DNA from 3 places in the Micromonospora sp. PTRAS2 genome. Region 3 is predicted to be linked to each of the others. Evidence: riboswitches for the same ligand, from Rfam matches in the RefSeq annotation. Region 3 holds a riboswitch; each other region holds the start of a gene.

Region 1 (6,838 bases), on a different contig from region 3:
TCGCTGATCCCGTTCCGGTTCGTCGACGCGCTGATCGGCGGGGCGGTGGCCCTCGTGGCCAGCCAGCTCGTCGACGCCCGCCGCCCGCTCGCCCCGCTGGTCGCCGAGTTCCGGCAGACCTTCGAGGACCTCGCCGGGCTGTTGCGCGAGGTCGCCGACGCCCTCGACGGCCGCGACGAGCAGGCCGCCCTGGCCGCCCTGGACCGGGCGCGGGGCATGGACGCCGCCGTGGAGCGGCTGCGCGACGCCGTGCTCGCCGCCGGGGAGGCGCTGACCCTGCACGTACGCCGCCGCCGGCACCTGGGCCGGCTGCGTACCGTCGACGCGTCCATCGGGCAGATCGACTACGCCGTGCGTAACGTGCGGGTGCTGGCCCGGGCCGGGGTGACCCTCACCCGGCTGGCGACCCCCGTGCCGGCCGACCTCGGCGGGGCGGTCCGCTGCCTCGCCGACGCCGTGCAGGCGGCCGGGGAGGCGTTCGCCGCCGACCTCGACGGTCGCGATGCCGCCGCCGACGAGCACGCCGGCCGCGCCGAGACCGCCGCGCTGGACGCGGTCCGGGGCGCCGGGCGGCTCTTCGCCTCCGGCCAGCCGCTGCCGCTGGCGATGATCGTGGGTCAGGTGCGGGCCACCGCGATCGACCTGCTGCGCGGGGTCGGCGTGGACGACGACGCCGCCGTTCTCGGCCGGGTCGACGAGGCCCTCGGCCTGCCGGCCGTGTGACCCCGGCACCCGCCGCCTTCCGGTAGGGGGCCGGTCCGGATGACGGTAAGGGGCGGGGGTCATGATCGGTGCTGTCGCGCCAGGGTGTCCAATGGGCGGTCGACGCCCGTAGAACCGAGAGGAACTCGCCGTGAGCAGCACCGACGCACCGCCCGCCGAGCCGGAGGCCGGTCGGGCCGGCGCGCAACGGGCGGTACTGTCCGCCCGCAACGGCGTGGCGGCCGTGTTCGCCCTGAACGGGCTCGCGATCGCCACCTGGTTCGCCCGGGTGCCGGCGGCCCGGGAGGCGCTGGACCTCAGCGCCGGAGGGCTCGGCCTGCTGCTGCTGTCGATGTCGGTGGGCTCGCTGCTGGCCATGCCGACCGCCGGGCTGGTGGCCCAGCGCCTCGGCACCGCCCGCGCGGTGCTCCTCGGCACCGCGCTGGTCTCGGGCGGGTTGGCCGTCGCCGGCACGTCCGCCGGAGCCGCCGGGTTCCTGCCCGGGGCCGCCGTCGGCCTGTTCGCCTTCGGCTACGGCGCCGGCACCTGCGACGTGGCGATGAACATCGAGGGTACGACGGTCGAGCGGCGGCTGGGGCGTACCATCCTGCCCCGGTTCCACGCGGCCTGGAGCCTCGGGTCGGTGGCCGGGGCGGGGATCGGCGCCGGTGCCGCGCGGGTCGGGGTGCCCATCGCCGCGCACCTGAGCGTCCTCGCGGTGGTGGTGATGGTCGGCACGCTGCTCGGGGTCCGGACGTTCCTCCCCAGCGCCAGCACCGCACCGGCCGGCGGGGAGAGAGCCGCCGCCTCGGCCCGGCGCGCGTCGCTGCTCGCCGCCTGGCGGGAGCCGCGCACGCTGCTCATCGGCCTGCTGGTGCTGGTGATGGCGTTCACCGAGGGCAGCGCCAACGACTGGCTGGCCGTGGCCTTCGTCGATGGGTACGGGCTCAGCGAGGCGGCCGGCGCCGCCGTGTTCGGGGTGTTCGTGGTCGGCATGACCATCGGGCGTACCGCCGGAACGGTGGCGATCGACCGCTGGGGTCGGGTGCCGGTGCTGTTCGGCACCATCCTGCTCGCCGTCGTGGGTGCCGGTCTCGCGGTGCTGGCCGGCGGCGGGCCGGTGGCCATCGTCGGCGTCGCACTGTGGGGGCTGGGCGCGTCGCTCGGCTTCCCAGTGGGGCTCAGCGCCGCCGCCGACCAGGAGGACGGGGCGCCGGCCCGGGTCAGCGTCGTCGGGGTGATCGGCTACACGGCCTTCCTCGGCGGCCCGCCGCTACTCGGCCTGCTCGGCGATCACGTGGGCACCCTGCGGGCGCTGCTGTTGGTGCCGCTGCTCCTGGTGCCCGCCCTCGCCCTGGTCCCGGTGCTCCGGCCGCCGGCCGACACGCGCCACCGCCCGGCCTAGCCCCGACCCACGGGGCGACGTCCCGTGCCGACCGTCGACCCCCACTCCCGACCGCCGGCCACGGGCCCCGCCCACCGCCCACCGCCGGTCACGGGATCGGCCGTCGGAGCCGCTCGCTCCTCAGCCGCCCTCATTACGCAAGGTGACTCGCCGGCCGTCGTCGCTGCCGGAAGTCACCCACCCGTCGGGGCGCTTTGCTCTGCACCCACATACGCAGTGCTCGCGCAGCGTGACCGCGTCGGTGCGTCGCCGTTCATTCGTGATCTCCTATTCGGCCAGCTCGACCCAGATGCTGCGTCGGTGGGTGCAGAGCAAAGGGCCGAATGTGAGTGGGAGGGGCGATACTGGTGGTGACGGAGGGGTAGGCGGGTGCACGGGCGAGCGCGCCGGTGTGCGGCGGTTGCGCAGAGTGGTCAGTCGGTGGCGGGCTTCGGGTCGCGGTGGCGGTCCGGGTCGCGGTGGCGGTCCGGGCGCAGCCAGACGCGCAGCGGACCGACCCGCCGGAAACCCGCCTCCTCGGCCGGCGGCAGGCCGCCGCCGGATTCGTAGCCGACCAGCGGCCGGCCCGGGCAGGCGGCCACGACGCCGCGCCACACCCCGGCGAGATCCCCGTCGGCGGCGAAGACGTTGGAGACCCCGACCGCCGGGCCGCAGTCGGTGAGCACGGCGCCTGCGGTGACCGCGCCGTCGCCCGCGCGCCGGGCGAGGATCGTCACCCGCGGGTCGGCCAGCAGCGCCGGCCGGCGTAGGGCCTTGCTGCCGGCTGCGGCGGACCAGGCGGCCAGCCCCCGCGCCGACGTGACCGGAGCCAGCGCCGTCGGGCCCGCCCCAGGCGGCGCGACGAGCGGCGCGACGAGCGGCGTGCCGGGCGGCGTGAGGGGCGACGCGACGAGCGGCGTCGCGGGCGGCCCGGCGGGCGGGCGGTGGATCCACTCGGCCGCGAAGAGCACCCGGAAGCCGTGCGGGGCGAGATCCAGGTCGGCGAAGCTGTCCTTCACCGACGCGCCGGGCCCGGCGTCGATCCGGGCCAGCAGTCGGGCGGCGTCCACGCCCGGGCGCAGCGTCACCGCGTCCGGATACCACGGTGGGGAACGGCGGGGCACCGTCCAGGCGTCCGTGTCGCGCGCCCCCACGAGGCCGTGGGCCCGGCCGACCAGGTCGCACCAGTCGGCGTTGTCCCGCGCCGCCACCGCCCGCCACGCCACCACGGGGCGAGTGTACGGGGAGGCCCGGGCGGGGTCAGCTTCCTCTCATCCCGCGTCCAGCAGGCTGCCAGGCGGGGATGGTCCACTGGAGCGTACGCCGAGGAGAGGAGCCGGGCATGGGCTGGTTCAGCCGCCGCCGACCCGCCGCCGACGGAACTCCGACGAAGCTCGACCGCGAGGCGACGCCGGACGACCTCGCCGCCCTGGAGGCGTTCGTCCGCAGCCGCCGGGGGGTGGAGTTCTATCTGGAACCGGAGACCACCGCGACCGACACCACGGTGATGGCGATCGCCCACGACGGCGAGTGGATCCGTCGGCGGACCGGGTCGCCGCGGGCCGCCGCGAAGATCGCCCAACGGCACGCCGTGCCGTTGTACGAGGCCGCGCGCACCGGATACCCGGAGCGCATGCGGGCCTGGAACCGGGCGCACCCGGAGCGCCGGGCGCACTGACCCGCCGGGCCGGCGCACTGACCCGCGTCGGCGCGCACCGGCCCGCCGCGCGGCGTCGCTCAGCGCACGTGCGCGGCGATGGCGCGCGCGCAGTCGAGCGACTCGGTGCGGCCGGTGTCGACCTCGACGTCGTAGCGGACGCCCTCGTGCACGGTCTCGGCCTGCGTCGCCGCCATCCCGATCACCCGGTCGCCCCGGGCGATCTCCCGGCCCGCCGCGACGGCCGGGGCGCACCGCACCCCGGCCCACAGCACCTCGAGACCGGTCAGGTAGCCGCGGAGGCGCTCCTGGGACGCGCCGCCACCGAGGAAGACCTCGTCCAGGACGATCCGCGCCCCGGCGCCCGCCATCGCGGCGATGCCGACCAGCCAGGCGTGCTGCACGGCGAGGAAGTCCTCCCCGACGTCGACCTCGCCCCGCCGGCCGAAGCTCAGCCCGGCGGGGGAACCCAGCATGGCCGGCGGCAGCCGGTCGATCAGGTCGTCCACGCCGAAACTGATCCACGGGTGCGGCAGGACGCGCTGGAGGCACCGGACGATCGCGGACTTGCCCGAGCTGGAGCCGCCGTTGAGCACGATGACCTGCGTCGCCACCTGATCGGTTTCCCTTCGGGCAATTCCCGTCTCGCGCGAGCGGGTGATGATCGGAATCAGCCTAACCAATCCGCGGGTCGGTCGGCGGGAAAGGACGCGCGAAGCGACCCGGAGCCATCGGCGTACGACAATTGCTTGTGCCGCATCCGATTCCTTGAGCCATTGTCGTCACTCGATGTCGAGCGGGGTGGGAGTGGCCGGGAGCCCGGCGTTGACCGGCGGCGGTCGGGTGTGGCAGCATTCGCGGCCTGACGGCAGTGAAGGAAGCCGGTGCGATTCCGGCGCGGTCCCGCCACTGTCACCGGGGAGCGATCCCCCCTCGTGAGTCACGGCCGTGTGTCTGCGGTTGGAAGGCCGGGGGAGAGCGTCGATCCGGGAGCCAGGATACTTCGGCCGTCGGAGCGACCCCAGGGCGTGGACACCCGAGGAGGACCCGATGACGCACGGCGTCTCGCACATCGACGACCATCGTCGCCGCCTGCTGGCGCGCGGCAGCCTGCCCGCGCCCCGTCGCCGCACCTGAGCCCGCGCACCGCGCCATGCTGCGCGCCCGGCGCCCCGGCCGTCGCCGGTGAACCGGCCGCAGGCCCGCCGTACCCGCTGAACCCGCGCCCCTGCCTGCCCGCCGGCGGCCCACCCGCCGCCCGGTGCGTCACTCTCCGGAGCCTTCCGTGCGCATCCTGCTGCTGTCTACCGCCGACACCGACCTGCTCGCCGCCCGGGCCAGTGGCGCCGGCTACCGGCTGGCCAACCCCGCCCGGGTCGCCGCCGACGCCGTGCCGGCGCTGCTCGACGGCGTCGACCTCGCCGTCGTACGGCTGCTCGGCGGCCGGCAGGCGTGGCCGGACGGCCTCGCGGCCGTGCTCGGCTCCGGGGTGCCGACGGTCGTCCTCGGCGGCGAGGCGGTCCCCGACGCCGAGCTGATGGCCGCGTCCACCGTGGCCTCCGGGGTGGCCACCGACGCCCTGGCGTACCTGGTCGAGGGCGGGCCGGGCAACCTCGCCGAGCTGGCCCGGTTCCTCTCCGACACGGTGCTGCTCACCGGCGAGGGCTTCGCCCCGCCCGCGCCCACCCCCGGGCACGGCGTCCACGGCGACCGCCCCCACAAGCCCGAGCGGCCGACCGTCGGGATCGTCTTCTACCGGGCGCACGCCCTGGCGGGGAACACCGCCTTCGTCGACGCCCTCGCCGACGCGGTCGACGCCGCCGGGGCGAACCCCCTGCCGATCTTCTGCGGCTCGCTGCGCGGGCTCGCCCCCGGCGACGGGCCGCTGGAGCTGTTCGCCCGCTGCGACGCCCTCGTCGTCACCGTGCTCGCCGCCGGCGGGACCGTGGCCGCCGACGCCTCCGGCGGGGGCGACGACGACGCCTGGGACGTCGGCGCGCTCGCCGCCCTCGACGTGCCGATCGTGCAGGCGCTCTGCCTCACCAGCACCCGCGAGCAGTGGGCCGGCAGCGACGCCGGTCTGTCCCCACTGGACGCCGCCATGCAGGTGGCCATCCCCGAGTTCGACGGCCGGATCGTCACCGTGCCGTTCTCGTTCAAGCGGATCGACGCCGACGGGCTGTCGGTCTACGAGCCCGACCCCGAGCGGGCCGCCCGGGTCGCCGGGATCGCCACGCGTCAGGCCCGGCTGCGGCACGTGCCCAACGCCGACAAGCGGCTGGCGATCGTGCTCAGCTCCTACCCGACGAAGCACTCCCGGGTCGGCAACGCCGTCGGCCTGGACACCCCCGCCTCGGCGGTGCGGCTGCTCGCCGCGCTGGCCGCCGCCGGCTACCACCTCGGGGACCGGCCGGTGCCCGACGACGGGGACACGCTCATCCACGCCCTGATCGCCGCCGGCGGCCACGACGTGGAGTGGCTCACCCCCGAGCAGCTCGCCGACGCCGACGCCCGGGTGCCGCAGGCAAGCTACCGGCGTTGGTTCGACGCGGTCCCGGCCGGGCTGCGCGACCGGATCCGCGAGCACTGGGGCGAGCCGCCCGGCGAGCTGTACGTCGACGACGGCCACGTCGTGCTCGCCGGCCTGCGGCTGGGCAACGTGCTGCTGGCGATCCAGCCGCCGCGCGGCTTCGGCGAGAACCCGATCGCCATCTACCACGATCCCGACCTGCCGCCCAGCCACCACTACCTCGCCGCGTACCGCTGGCTGGCCGCGCCGGAGGCCGACGGCGGGTTCGGCGCGGACGCCGTGGTGCACCTCGGCAAGCACGGCACGCTGGAGTGGCTGCCCGGCAAGGGCCTCGGCCTGGCCGCCGACTGCGCCCCCGACGCCGTCCTCGGCGACCTGCCGCTGGTGTACCCGTTCATCGTCAACGACCCCGGCGAGGGCACCCAGGCCAAGCGCCGCGCCCACGCCGTCGTCGTCGACCACCTCGTTCCGCCGATGGCCCGCGCCGAGACGTACGGCGACCTGGCGAAACTCGAACAGCTCCTCGACGAGTACGCCACCGTGCAGGCCCTCGACCCGGCGAAGG
Region 2 (6,838 bases), on a different contig from region 3:
GACCGGATCGGCATCCCGGAGCTGGGCGACGTCGGGGCGATCATGCGCTCGTCGGGCAGCGAGGGCGCGCAGGTGCACGAGACGCTGCGCAGCCGGGCCGACTCCCTGCGCGACCAGATCCGCACCGACAACCTGGCCCGCGCCGAGGCGATCACCAGCCGGCTGGACATTCCGGGCTCCCTGCTGGTCTTCGTGCTGCTCGGCTTCGCCGTCTACCCGTTCCTCGCCCGGTTGTGAAACCCCTCCCCCTCCGAAGGAGCACGCCATGCACCTCATCGCCTATCTGCACGTCGCGCTGACGACACGGCTGGCCGAACTGCGCCGCGACGGCGAGCGGGGCGACAGCCCCGTCCCGACCGCAGTGATCATCTTCGGGCTGGTCTTCGTGGCGATGGCGGTAACCGCGCTCGCCCTCGCCAGGGCCAACGACTGGATGAGCAACATCCCGACCCACCAGGACCCGACGGCACCGTAATGACCCACCGCCCCACCCGCGTGGACCGGAGCCGGTCGGCACCCGCCGACCGGCCCGCCGGCCTGCGCCGTCACGGGCCGCCCCGGTCAGGGGCCGGCCTCAGCCGGCGGGCCCCGCGGCGGCTCGGCGGCGCCGTACGGCTGGGCTGGCGGGCCCGGCGGCAGCTCACCAGCGGTCCACGGCTCGGCCGGGCGGCCCGGCGGCGGCTCACCGGGGGCGGGGCGGAGCGGGGGGCCAACCCGGTGGAGCTGGCGGTGGTGATGCCGGCGATCCTCGTGCTGCTCTTCGCCTCGATCCAGGTCGCCGCCTGGTTCGTCGCCCGCGCCACCGCGCTCAACGCCGCGCAGAGCGCGGTCAACGCCCAGCGCCTGTACGAGGCCCCCGCCGGGGCCGGCGAGGCGCGGGCGGTCGACTTCCTCACCGCCGCCGGGGACTGGCTGGTCGGCTGGGACCAGCCGGGGCCCGCCTGCGTCACCGACGTCGCCGAGGTGACCTGCACGGTCAGCGGGGACTCGTTGTCGGTCATCCCCGGCGTCAGCTTCCCGGTGCGCCAGACCGCGCACGGCACGATCGAACGGTGGACGACCGGATGAGCCGCCGCCGTCGCCCCGCAGCCGAGCGCGGCTCGGTCGCCATCGAGGTGGCCGTCCTCGCCCCCGCGTTCATCGGGCTGATGGTGCTGGCCGGCGTCGCCGGGCGTACCGCGATCGCGCAGGAGGCGGTCCAGTCGGCGGCGCACGACGCCGCCCGCGCCGCGTCCATCTCCCGGGACGCCAAGACCGCGCGCGAGCAGGCCCTGGCCGCCGCGCAGAGCCAGCTCGACTGGCAGCGGGCCAACTGCGCCGGCCAGCCCACGCTCACCCTGCGCGGCTCGGTGGGCGGCTCGCCGACCAGCTTCGCCGAGGCGTTCGACAGCGGCCCCGGCACGACGGCCGCCGTGACGGTGCAGGTCACCTGCACCGTCTCCTTCACCGACATCGACCTGGCGCTGCTGCCCGACATGGCGGCCAGCCGGACGATCTCGGCCAGCTTCACCTCCCCGCTGGACCGCTACCGGAGCCGGTCGTGACCGCCCGCGCCCCCGGCGGAGCTGTGCACACCGCCCCCGCCGACGGTCCGGACGAGCGTCGGGCCACCACCCCCGCCGCCGGCCCTGGACGCCGGTGGCGCGGCGACGAGGGCCGGGTCAGCCTGTTCCTGGCGGCGGCGATGATCGGCGTCCTCGCGATCATCGGCCTGGCCTTCGACGGCGCCGGGCAGCTCCGCTCCCGGCAACTGGCCGACAACCTGGCCGCCGAGGCGGCCCGCACCGGCGGCCAGTCCATCGACCGGGCGAAGGCCATCCAGGGCGGCCGCAAGGAGATCGACGAGGCGGCGGCCAGGGCGGCGGTGACGAGTTACCTCGCCGCCGCCGGTGCCACCGGCCACAGCGTCGAGTTCCCCGTCGTCGACGGGGAGAAGCTCATCCGCGTCCAGGTCACCGTCACCTACGACCGCTACCTGCTCGGCTTCTTCGGCTTCGGTGCCGCCGTCACCGTCTCCGGCGAGGCAACCGCACGCGCCCTCACCGAGGGCCCCTAGGAAGGGAAGGCACGCCATGGCCGCACCGGGTCGCTCCGCCGCACGGCGGGTCGGGCAGGTACTCACCGGGTTCGGCGCGCTGGTCGTGCTGATCGCCGTACTCGTCGGGGGGCCGGTGGCGTTGCTCGCGTTCGCCGGGAACCCGCTGCCCGACCACCTGCCCAGCCTCGCCGAGATCGGTGCCACGCTCACCAGCCGGGACGACGGTCAGCTCTTCCTGCGGGCGCTGGCCCTGGTCGGCTGGTTCGGCTGGGCCACGTTCGCCTTCTCCGTGCTCGTGGAGCTGGGCGCGCAGACGCTACGCCGACCGGCACCCCGGCTGCCCGGGATGAGCCGGCAGCAGCGCGCCGCCGCGGCGCTGGTCGGCTCGGTGGCCTTGATCATCGCGGCGAGCCCGGCCGCCGCCAGCGCGGCCACCGTGCTGTCCGGCCCGTATCCCGCCGCCGCACCCGCCGCCGTCGCCGGGGCACCGGTGGCCCGCCCGGTCGCCGCGCTGCCGGTGGTCGACGCCCGGGCAACGATGCCGACGGCCGCCACGGCGGCCGACCTTCGGCAGGAGGCGGAACCGACGGTGTACCGGGTCGCCAAGGGCGACTACCTGGGCGAGGTCGCCGAGCGCTATCTCGACGACTTCGACCGCTACCGGGACGTGGCGAAGCTGAACCGGCTGGGCGACCCCGACCGCATCCGCCCCGGGCAGCTGATCACGCTGCCCGACGGCGTCCACGACACCGGGGCCCGCAGGCACGCGACCGGGAAGCTGGTGGTCCGGCCCACGACGCCCACCCCCGGCGGTACGGTCACCCCCCGGCCGCCGTCGGCACCCGCCACCCCGCCCGCCGCCGACGCGCCGGCCGCACCAGGTGCGGCCCAGCCCTCGCCCACGCCGCCCTCGCCCACCTCGCCACGGGCCACCCGCCCCGCCCCCGGCCCCTCCGCCGCCCAGCCGCCGGCCGGCTCGTCGTCGGCGGGCTCGTCGCACGGCACCCAGCAGGTCGCCCAGCCGCCCTCAGGGCCGCAGCCCGCGATGGCCGCCGGAGCGTCCCGGGCGGGGGCGGGCGACCAGATGAACCGGCCCCTCGCCGTCTCCGCGGTACTCGCCGTCGCCAGCATCGTCGGAGCGCAGATCGGGGCCGTCCTCGGGCTACGCCGCCGGCCGGCGGTCGCCAGGGCCACCAGCAGCGCACGGGCCCTCGTCACCGGCCGGCACCGCCGGGACTGACCCCCGAGCCGAGGCACGGCACCGAGCCGGGCGGGGTCAAGCCGGGCCGGGCCGAGCCGGGCGGGGCCGAGCCGGGCCGGGCCGAGCCGGGCCGGGCCGGGCCGAGCGGGGCCGAGCCGAGCCGGGCGGGGCCGGGCGGGGCGAATGATCGACTTCATGTCGCCGACATGGGGGCATCCGGCGTGCGGGAAACCGCCATGTCGCCGACATGGCGGCCGGGCCCGCAGGTCTGGCCTGGGCCGGCCGGGCCTCAGGGCAGCCTCGCCTCCAGGACCCCGTCGACCACCCGGGTCGGCAGGATCTGCTGGTCGTTCCCGGACGGCCCGTGCATGACCTCGCCTCCGTTGAGCCGGAACGCGCTCCCGTGCCACGGGCAGACGACGCAGGCATGTCCGTCGATCTCGGTGACCTCGCCCTCGCCGAGCGGGCCGCTCTGGTGCGGGCAGCGCTCCAGCATCACCGTGACCTCGTCGCCGTGCCGGTAGAGGATCACCGAGACGTCGTCCACCTCGCGGGTGACCAGCTTCCGCTGGGGCAGGTTGGCCATGTCCGCCAGCGGGTGCCAGCCCTCGCCGATCCGGTGCAGTTCGGAGATGCTCTGGTTGACCTGCGCCCCCTGCTTGTACGCGAGGTGCCCGCCGAGGTACGCCCCCGCGCTCGCCGCGCCCAGCCCGAGGTAGGCCAGCGCCCGCCCCGTCCCGTGCCGCCCGCGCAGCCGGGCCGCCAGCGAGCCCGCGTACAGGGTCAGGCCGACGGCGTTGGCGGCGGCGTGCACCAGCCCGACGCGGCGCTGCTCCCGGGAGAGGGCCGCCCAGTCGTTCAGGCCGGCGATCGCCGCCGGGACGGCGCTGACGGTGCCCAGCCCCACCAGGGCGGTGGCCGCCCGGCGCTGGCCGGGCATCAGGTCGAGTACGGCCGCGCTGATCCAGGAGCCGACCGGCACCTGCACCAGCGCCGGGTGCAGCGGATGGCCGATGAAGACGCCGTGCAGCAGGTCGCGGACCCGCTGCGGGCGCAGAGTGGCCTGGACGCCGCGCTGCAGCCGGTCGCCGGCCTGGTCCAGGGCCGAAGCCTGTTCGAGTTTCGTCAAGAGTGCCCGCATTCCGTCCGACTTCCCGGCAGAAGCGGTCGCAAACCGGGCAGCCGTGCCGGGTGTCCGGCGTACGCACGGGTCGCGCGTACGCCGGACGCGGGACCCCGGCTACCGGCAGATGAACTGGGTGGTGCCGCTGTACTGGGTCGTGCTGCCGTCGAAGTAGCTGTAGCTGGCCCGCACCGGGTGGCCGAGGTTGCTGGCCGGGCAGGTGGCGAAGAGGGTCGACCCGGCGGTCGTGAAGGTGCCGACGCTGCCGGAGTACCAGGTGATGCTCCAGGTCGTCGTGCCGGCGCTGCTGGCGTCGCAGTAGAACTGAGACGCCATGGACTCGCAGAAGGGTGCCGGGGCGGCGGCGAGGGCCGGGGTGGCACCGGCGGCGAGGCCCAGGGCGGCGAGGGCGGACGCGGCCAGGACCTTGACGGTGGTACGCATGGAACTCCTCCCAACGTAGCTAAGTGATGACTCAGCGCCACGCCAGCCTAGCCACCGCATAGACGTACCTGAATTAGCCGTTTGGTCGGTCGGTCACCCGTTGCGGCCAGCGGTCGTGGTGCACCGCCTCGGCGAGGGGCCGGCGTCGCCGCCACCCGTGCCGCTCCAGGTCGGGCACGGCCTCCAGGTGCGTGACCGGCCCGACGCAGAGCCAGGCCACCGGCCGGATGCCGGCCGGCACGCCCAGCAGCTCGGCGAGGAACGGCTCCCGGTAGAAGGAGACCCACCCGACGCCCAGCCCCTCGGCGGTGGCGGCGAGCCAGAGGTTCTGGATGGCCAGGCAGACCGAGTAGAGGCCGGCGTCGGCGATGGCGTGCCGCCCGAGCACGGCCGGGCCGCCGCGCTCCGGGTCGTACGTGACGACGACCGCCAGCGTCGACTCCAGCACCCCGTCGATCTTGATACGCGCGAACCGCTCGGCCGCCGCGCCGTCCAGGGTGGCGGCGAACGTGGCCCGCTCGGCCTGCACGTGCCGGTGGAACCGGCGGCGGACGGCGGCGTCCCGGACCAGGACGAAGTCCCACGGCTGCGAGTACCCGACGCTGGGCGCGGCGTGCGCGGCGTCGAGGATCCGGTGCAGGGTGTCGGCCGGCACCGGCTCCCCGGTGAACTGGGCCCGGACGTCCCGGCGGCGGTGGATGGCGTCGTAGAGTTCCACAGGCAGGCTCCCGCTGCGCTCGGCCCACCCAGCGGGTGGGCGGTCGACGCGAGGCCGGTCTTCGGACTCCCGGATCGACGCCTGCCCGTCCGCCTTCCCAGCCGCACGGCCAGTGGCTGCGCTCCTCGCGCGTGGACGGTGGCTCCCCGGTCACCGCGGCGGGCCCGTGCCGGATTCACACCGGCTTCCCGATTCTCCCCGCACCCGCGGGGCACCTCGCATGATCGTGCCGCCGGCGATGCTAACCCGTGTCAGCGGTGCAGCGTCCGGCCGGGCAGTTCCCCGTACGTGGTGAGGTAACGGGCGGCGAAGCGGCGCGGGTCGGCGAATCCCCAGCGCGCGGCGGTCGCGGCCACGGAGGTGCCGTCGCCGGGCGTGGCCCGGGACAGTTCCTGGCGGGCCAGGTCGAGTCGCACCCGACGCAGGTAGGCCAGGGGGGTCATGCCGAGCTGACTGCGGAACGCGAGCTGCACGGCGCGGGGGGTGGCGCCGGCGGCGCGGGCGATGTCGACGAGGCCGATGTCGGTCCCGGCGGCGGACTCGATGAAGGCGATCGCCCGGCGCAGGGTCCCCGCGTGGGCGTCGGCCCGGTCGCACGGCCGGTCCTCCCGGAGGGCGTTGCTGGGAAACGCGGCGAGCGTCGCCGCGGCGAGCAGGCGGCCGAGGCCACCGAGGACGAGCGGGGACGCGCCCGGCGCGCCGCCGGCGGCCATGACGGACTCCGCGTACCGGACGGTCTGCCGCCACCGCCACTCCGCCTCGGCGCGGATCGGCCGGAAGCTGACGAACCGCAGGGGTGCCAGCGGCCGGTCCGGATCGGCGCGGGCGACCTGGTCGATCAGCGAGAGGTCCAGCAGGACGCAGGTCACGTCCAGGTCGCTGGACCACGAGGAGCCGGGCAGGTCGGGCTGGTACAGCACGGCGACCTCGCCGGGCCCGACCATCTCGTCGACACCGTCGCAGCGGCGCCCGAAGCACCCCCGGCGGGGGGCGGCGAGCAGGACGTACCCGAGGGGTTCCGCCTGCACCCGCAGGTCGAGGGCGATGCTGACGTCGTCGATGCAGAACGCACCGGCGTTCCACCGGTCGTGGCGGAGCGGAAGCCCGGTCGGCACGGCGGCCAGCCGCACGCTGCGTCCGTACGCGGTCTCGTAGACGTGCGCCGCCTCCGCCGGGTCGCTGGTCGAGAACCGGGTGAGCGTGGGCGGGCCGTGATTACCCGAAGTCACCAATTCACCCCCCTGGGTCACGAGGGAGCCTAGCTACCCGCGCGGGCGGACAGTGCAACGGCACGCCGGAGCGCCACCTCCCAGG
Region 3 (6,838 bases):
GTGATGCGCGACCGCAACCACCCGTCGGTCGTGCTGTGGGGGGTGCGGATCAACGAGTCCGGCGACAACCACAACTTCTACACCCGCACCAACAACCTGGCCCGGCAGCTCGACCCGTCGCGTCCCACCGGCGGCGTGCGCAACTTCAAGGGCAGCGAGCTGCTGGAGGACGTCTACACCTACAACGACTTCTCCGGCACCGCGGAAGCGCCGACCGTGCTGCCGTGGCTGGTCACCGAGGCGGTCGGGCACACCTCCCCGCACAAGTCGTGGGACCCGGAGCAGACGCAGGTCAACACGATGCGGGTGCACCTGAACGTGCAGAACACCGCCGCCGGCAGGTCGAACATGGCCGGCGCGCTGGGCTGGGCGGCCTTCGACTACAACACCACGTTCGTGACCCCGCCGTCCTGCCAGGACTACACCTGCTACCACGGCGTCTCGGACATCTTCCGGATCCCGAAGATCGCCGCCGCCGCGTACGCCTCGCAGCGCGACCCGGCGCTGTACGGGCCGTACGTGTCGATCGCCAGCCAGTGGACGCCCGGCGTCTCCAGCGGCACCGTCTACGTCGGCGGCAACTGCCAGCAGGTCGAGCTGTTCGTCAACGGCGCGTCCCGCGGGCGCATCAACCCCAACGCGTACACGAGCCTGCCGCACCCGATGTTCCAGTTCACCGGGATCACCGTGAGCAGCGGGCAACTGCGGGCCGACTGCTGGATCGGCGGGCAGGTCGTGGCCACCGACACCCGGCACACCCCGGGCGCGGCGACCCGGCTGACGCTGACGGCCGACGACTCCGCGATCAAGGCCGACGGCGGGGACATGACCCGCGTCGTGGTCAAGGCCCTCGACAGCAACAACCAGGTGGTACCCACCAACAGCGCCCCCGTGTCGTTCACCGTCACCGGGCCCGGGGCGGTCGTGGGGGAGAGCCCGCTGGCCCTGGAGGCCGGCACCGGCGCGGTGTATCTCAAGAGCGCGCTGGGCCAGACCGGCGCGGTGACGCTGACGGCGTCGGCGCCGGGCCTGACGTCGGCGAACGTCACCGTGAACACGACCGCGTTCACCGACCCGATCGTGCCGACCAGCGGCGCGTACACGTTCGGCTTCCCGGTCGACGTCAACGACCGGCAGAGCTTCACCTACGCGGGGAGCTGGCAGGCCGTCGGGGACAACCAGACCTTCAGCAAGGACTACACCCGCAGCGGCACGGCCGGTGACACGGCCACCCTCACCGTCACCGGCAACCGCGTGGTGCTGTTCGGGGTGCAGGACCCGTCGCACGGCTCGGCCGCCGTCTCGGTCGACGGCGGCCCGGAGCAGACGGTCAGCTTCCAGGCGTCCGCCCGTCGCGGCAACGTGGCGCTCTTCAACAGCGGCACCCTCACCCAGGGGCAGCACGTCGTGCGGGTGCGGGTCGTCGGCAACGGCTCCGTCGCGCTGGACCGGGCGACCGTCGTGTCGGCCGCGCCGGCCGTGGTGGCGCCGCCCCCGGCGAACGGCGGCAACGGCCAGCAGGGCACCATCGTCGGCACCCAGTCCAACCGCTGCGTGGACGTGCCGAACTCGACGACGACCAACGGCACCCAGGTGCAGCTCTTCGACTGCGGCGGCGGCAGCAACCAGCGGTGGACCTACACGTCGAGCCGCCAGCTCCAGGTGTACGGCAACAAGTGCCTGGACGCCTACGGCCAGGGCACCAGCAACGGCACCACGGTCGTGATCTGGGACTGCAACGGCGGCAGCAACCAGCAGTGGAACGTCAACGCCAACGGCAGCATCACGGGCGTCGCGTCGGGGCTCTGCCTGGACGCCAGCGGCGCCGCCACCGCCAACGGCACGAAGATCGTCCTGTGGTCGTGCAACGGCGGCGCGAACCAGCAGTGGAGCCTGAAGACCTCCTAGCCGGCCGCAAACCCGGATCCGGGCCAGCCCGCGCACCTGCGGGCTGGCCCGTCGTCCGGCGGGTGGCCCGTGGTCGCCACTCACCTGGCGTGAGGGGAAAGTCACGCTGCGAGGCGACTCGCCCGACACATCATCTGGTGTTGCCATCTTCGCCTTGCGCCCATATATGGTGTCACCCGTAGCTGGTTCGGCCATCGGTCCACGGTGGTCGAGGCAAGAGGGAACCCGGTGTGATTCCGGGGCTGCCCCGCAGCGGTGAGTGGGAACGACCGCCGTCAACGAAGCACTGGGCCCGGCGGGGCCTGGGAAGCGACGGTCAGTAGGCACCGAGCACGACGCCCGCGAGTCCGAAGACCTGCCAGCGTGCCGCACGCGACGCGTGCGGCGGTCGAAGGCCGCGTGGGACGGCCGACGCCATCAGCCGGCAGCGGCGGCGGGTTGTGCCGTCGCGGGTGTCCGGCGGCGTCCTCCCGCGCGCCCTCGACCTCGGGGACGGGCTTGAGGAGGGCGAACATGAGCGCGACGCGCGAGCAGGCGGGGCCGGGGCAACGCCGGCACGTCATGCAGGTCCGTAAGCGGGACGGCGACACCGAGCCGGTGGACGTCAACAAGATCGTCGAAGCGGTGCAGCGCTGGGTCGCCGACCTGGACGAGGTCGACCCGCTGCGGGTGGCGACGAAGACGATCAGCGGCCTGTACGACGGGGCGACCACGGCCGAGCTGGACAAGCTGTCGATCCAGACGGCGGCGGAGCTGATCGGCGAGGAACCGCAGTACTCGAAGCTGGCGGCGCGGCTGCTGGCCGCGTACGTGGCCGAGGAGGTCCGCGGGCAGCAGGTGGAAAGCTTCAGCCAGTCCATCCGGTACGCCCACGGCCTGGGCCTGATCGGCGACGGCACGGCCGCCTTCGTGGCCGCCCACGCCCGCGAGCTGGACGACGCCGTCGACCCGGCCGGGGACCTGCGGTTCGAGTACTTCGGCCTGCGCACGGTCGCCGACCGTTACCTGCTGCGGCACCCGCAGACCCGGCTCGTGGTGGAGACGCCGCAGTACTGGCTGCTGCGGGTGGCCTGCGGGCTGTCGCAGACGGCGGGGGAGGCGGTCGACTTCTACCGCCTGATGTCCACCCTGGCGTACCTGCCCAGCTCGCCGACGCTGTTCAACTCCGGCACCCGGCACACCCAGATGTCGTCGTGCTTCCTGGTCGACTCGCCGCGCGACGAACTCGACTCCATCTACGAGCGCTACCACCAGGTGGCGAAGCTGTCGAAGTTCTCCGGCGGCATCGGCATCTCCTGGTCGCGGGTGCGCGGCCGGGGCGCGTTGATCCGGGGCACCAACGGGCGCTCGAACGGGATCGTGCCGTTTCTCAAGACGCTCGACGCCGGGGTGGCGGCGGTCAACCAGGGCGGCCGGCGCAAGGGCGCGGCCTGCGTCTACCTGGAGCCGTGGCACCCGGACATCGAGGAGTTCCTGGAGCTGCGGGACAACACCGGCGAGGAGTCCCGGCGCACCCACAACCTGAACCTGGCCAACTGGATCCCGGACGAGTTCATGCGCCGGGTCGAGGCCGACGGCGACTGGTCGCTGATCGACCCGTCCGACGCCCCCGAGCTGCCCGACCTGTACGGCGAGGCGTTCGACTCCGCGTACCGGGCGGCGGAGAAGAAGGCCGTCGGCACGGTCCGGGCCCGCGACCTGTACGGGCGGATGATGCGCACGCTCGCGCAGACCGGCAACGGGTGGATGACGTTCAAGGACGCGTCCAACCGGCTGTCCAACCAGACCGGCGAGCCGGGCAACGTGATCCACCTGTCGAACCTGTGCACCGAGATCCTGGAGGTCAACGACGACGCCGAGACGGCGGTGTGCAACCTCGGCTCGGTCAACCTGGGCGCGCACGTGGGTGCCGACGGCGTCGACTGGGACCGGCTGCGCGCGACCGTCCGCACGGCGGTGGTGTTCCTCGACCGGGTGATCGACATCAACTACTACCCGGCCGAGCAGGCGGCGGCGTCTAACCCGCGCTGGCGGCCGGTCGGGCTCGGGCTGATGGGCTTGCAGGACGCGCTGTTCACCCTGCGCCTGCCGTTCGACTCGCCCGAGGCCCGCGAGCTGTCGACCCGGGTGCAGGAGGAGATCTTCCTGACCGCGCTGGAGACCTCCGCCGGGCTCGCCGAGCGGTTCGGCCCGCACCCGGCGTACGCCCAGACCCGGGCCGCCAAGGGCGAGCTGCACCCGGACCTGTGGGGAGCGCGGGTCACGCAGCCGTCGCGGTGGGCCGCGCTGCGCGCGCGGATCGCCGCGCACGGCCTGCGCAACTCGCTGCTGGTCGCGATCGCGCCGACCGCCACCATCGCCTCGATCGCCGGCTGCTACGAGTGCATCGAGCCCCAGGTGTCCAACCTGTTCAAGCGCGAGACCATGTCCGGCGAGTTCCTCCAGGTCAACACGTACCTGGTCCGTGAGCTGAAGGCGCGCGGGCTGTGGACCCCGGCGATCCGCGAGCGGATCAAGCGGGACGAGGGCTCGGTGCAGGGCGTCACCGAGCTGCCCGAGGCGGTGCGGAGCCTGTTCCGCACGGCGTGGGAGCTGCCGCAGCGCGCGTTGATCGACCTGGCCGCCGCCCGCGCCCCGTACGTCGACCAGTCGCAGTCGCTCAACCTGTTCCTGAGCGCGCCGACCATCGGCAAGCTCTCCTCGATGTACCTGTACGCCTGGAAGTCCGGGCTCAAGACCACCTACTACCTGCGCTCGCGTCCCGCGACCCGCATCCAGCAGGCCACCGTCGCGGTCACCCCGGCCGCCGGGCCGGTCGTCGCCGTGAGCGCCGACGAGGCGCTGGCCTGCTCCCTGGAGAACCCCGAGAGCTGCGAGGCGTGCCAGTGACGACCGTTTCCGAACCCCGCTCCACCGCCGGCCAGCGGCACCTGCTGCTCGACCCCGGGATGGACCTGACCCTGCGGCCGATGCGCTACCCCCGGTTCTTCGACCGGTTCAAGGACGCGATCAAGAACACCTGGACCGTCGAGGAGGTCGACCTGCACTCCGACCTCGCCGACCTCGCCCGGCTCTCCCCGGCGGAGCAGCACCTGGTGTCCCGGCTGGTCGCGTTCTTCGCCACCGGCGACACGATCGTCGCCAACAACCTCGTGCTCAACCTCTACCAGCACGTCAACTCCCCGGAGGGCCGGCTCTACCTGTCCCGGCAGCTGTTCGAGGAGGCGGTGCACGTCCAGTTCTACCTCAACCTGCTGGACACCTACGTGCCGGACGAGCGGGAACGGTTCGCGGCGTTCGCTGCGGTGGAGAACATCCCGTCGATCGCCCGCAAGGCCGAGTTCTGCTTCACCTGGATCAACTCGATCCACGACCTGCGGGAGCTGCGGACGCGCGAGGACCGGCGGGCGTTCCTGCTCAACCTGATCTGCTTCGCCGCCTGCATCGAGGGGCTGTTCTTCTACGGCGCCTTCGCCTACGTGTACTTCCTGCGCTCGCGGGGGCTGCTGCACGGGCTGGCGTCCGGCACCAACTGGGTGTTCCGCGACGAGTCGATGCACATGGAGTTCGCCTTCGACGTGGTGGACACCGTACGCGCCGAGGAGCCGGAGCTGTTCGACGCGGAGCTGGAACGGCAGGTGCGGCAGATGCTGGCCGAGGCCGTGGAGTGTGAGGTGCAGTTCGCCGCCGACCTGCTGGAGCAGGGGGTGTCCGGGCTGTCGCTGGTCGACATGCGCGAGTACCTGCAGCACGTGGCCGACCGGCGGCTGGCCACGCTCGGCATCGAGCCGATGTACCACAGCCGCAACCCGTTCGCGTTCATGGAGCTGCAGGACGTGCAGGAGCTGTCGAACTTCTTCGAACGACGGGTGTCGGCCTACCAGGTGGGGGTGACCGGCACGGTCGGCTTCGACGAGGACTTCTGACCGGGCCTGCGCGGCGGCGACCGCCGCTAGGAGGCGATCGACGGCTGCCGCGGTCGCCGCCGCGCGGGCCGTGCGCTGGACTCCCGCACGACGAGCTCCGGCTGGAAGACCACGTGCCGGTGCTGGTGCTGCCCGGCGTTGTCGACCTCCTCCAGGAGCAACTGGGCGGCCGTGCGGCCGAGCTGCTCGCGGGGCTGCCGCACCGAGGACAGCGGCACCGCCGCGGCGGCCGCGTACTCGATGTCGTCGTAGCCGACGATGGCGATGTCCTGGGGGACCCGGATGCCCTGCCGGGTCAGCTCCTGGAGCACGCCGAGGGCGATCAGGTCGTTGGCGCACATCACGGCGGTGGGCCGGTCGGCCGCGGGTAGGGCGGTGAGCTCGCGGGCGGCGGACCGGCCCGCGCCGACGGTCAGGTTCGGGGTCGTGACGTTGATCAGCTCCGCGTTGCCCTCCAGCGCCTGGGTGACGCCCGCGCGCCGGTCGGCGACCTGCGCGATGCTGAGCGGGCCGCCGACGAAGGCGATCCGCCGGTGCCCCTGCTCGACCAGGTGGTCGCCGGCGAGGCGACCGCCGAGCACGTCGTCGACTGCCACCGAGCACAGGCTGTGTCGGCCGGCTCCCCGGTCCACCAGCACGACGGGGGTGCCCCGGCGGATGAGCTGCTCCAGCCGGGAGCCACGCGAGTCGTCCACGGGGGTGATCAGCACCCCGCGTACGCGCTGCTCCTCCAGCAGCTCCAGGTGCCGACGCTCGCGCTCGTCGTCGTCGCCGCTGTTGCACACGACGACCATCACGCCGTGCTTGTCGACGGCGGCCTCGGCGCCCCGGATCACGTCGGTGAAGAACGGGTTGGTGACGTCGAGCACCACGATGGCGATCTGGCGGCTGCGCCCGGCGCGGAGCTGCCGTGCCGAGTCGTTGCGGACGTACCCCAGCTCGGCGATGGCGTCCAGGACGCGCCGCCGGGTGGCCTCGGCGACCAGGTCGGGCCGGTTCAGCAC

What was found. Region 3 has a riboswitch for cobalamin ahead of ACVMYR_RS23460 (ribonucleoside-diphosphate reductase subunit alpha). Riboswitches for the same ligand answer to the same signal wherever they lie in the genome.
Region 1: it holds a riboswitch for cobalamin, as region 3 does, so the genes downstream of both, cobN (cobaltochelatase subunit CobN) here and ACVMYR_RS23460 (ribonucleoside-diphosphate reductase subunit alpha) in region 3, are expected to answer to the same signal.
Region 2: it holds a riboswitch for cobalamin, as region 3 does, so the genes downstream of both, bluB (5,6-dimethylbenzimidazole synthase) here and ACVMYR_RS23460 (ribonucleoside-diphosphate reductase subunit alpha) in region 3, are expected to answer to the same signal.

The regions. Positions count from the first base shown of each region.
Region 1 is NZ_JBSWBU010000009.1:122,369-129,206, forward strand. It holds gene ACVMYR_RS24980 (FUSC family protein) at 1-723, shown strand, start outside; gene ACVMYR_RS24985 (MFS transporter) at 854-2,107, shown strand; gene ACVMYR_RS24990 (hypothetical protein) at 2,521-3,315, opposite strand; gene ACVMYR_RS24995 (hypothetical protein) at 3,429-3,764, shown strand; gene cpt (chloramphenicol phosphotransferase CPT) at 3,824-4,357, opposite strand; cobalamin riboswitch at 4,618-4,747, shown strand; gene cobN (cobaltochelatase subunit CobN) at 5,029-6,838, shown strand, end outside.
Region 2 is NZ_JBSWBU010000001.1:661,195-668,032, forward strand. It holds gene ACVMYR_RS03150 (type II secretion system F family protein) at 1-237, shown strand, start outside; gene ACVMYR_RS03155 (hypothetical protein) at 266-475, shown strand; gene ACVMYR_RS03160 (TadE/TadG family type IV pilus assembly protein) at 475-1,068, shown strand; gene ACVMYR_RS03165 (TadE/TadG family type IV pilus assembly protein) at 1,065-1,544, shown strand; gene ACVMYR_RS03170 (hypothetical protein) at 1,685-2,056, shown strand; gene ACVMYR_RS03175 (LysM peptidoglycan-binding domain-containing protein) at 2,073-3,278, shown strand; gene ACVMYR_RS03180 (Rieske 2Fe-2S domain-containing protein) at 3,529-4,380, opposite strand; gene ACVMYR_RS03185 (hypothetical protein) at 4,480-4,806, opposite strand; gene bluB (5,6-dimethylbenzimidazole synthase) at 4,880-5,524, opposite strand; cobalamin riboswitch at 5,560-5,758, opposite strand; gene ACVMYR_RS03195 (AraC family transcriptional regulator) at 5,776-6,753, opposite strand.
Region 3 is NZ_JBSWBU010000008.1:109,568-116,405, forward strand. It holds gene ACVMYR_RS23455 (glycoside hydrolase family 2 TIM barrel-domain containing protein) at 1-1,908, shown strand, start outside; cobalamin riboswitch at 2,075-2,285, shown strand; gene ACVMYR_RS23460 (ribonucleoside-diphosphate reductase subunit alpha) at 2,422-4,797, shown strand; gene ACVMYR_RS23465 (ribonucleotide-diphosphate reductase subunit beta) at 4,857-5,834, shown strand; gene ACVMYR_RS23470 (LacI family DNA-binding transcriptional regulator) at 5,861-6,838, opposite strand, start outside.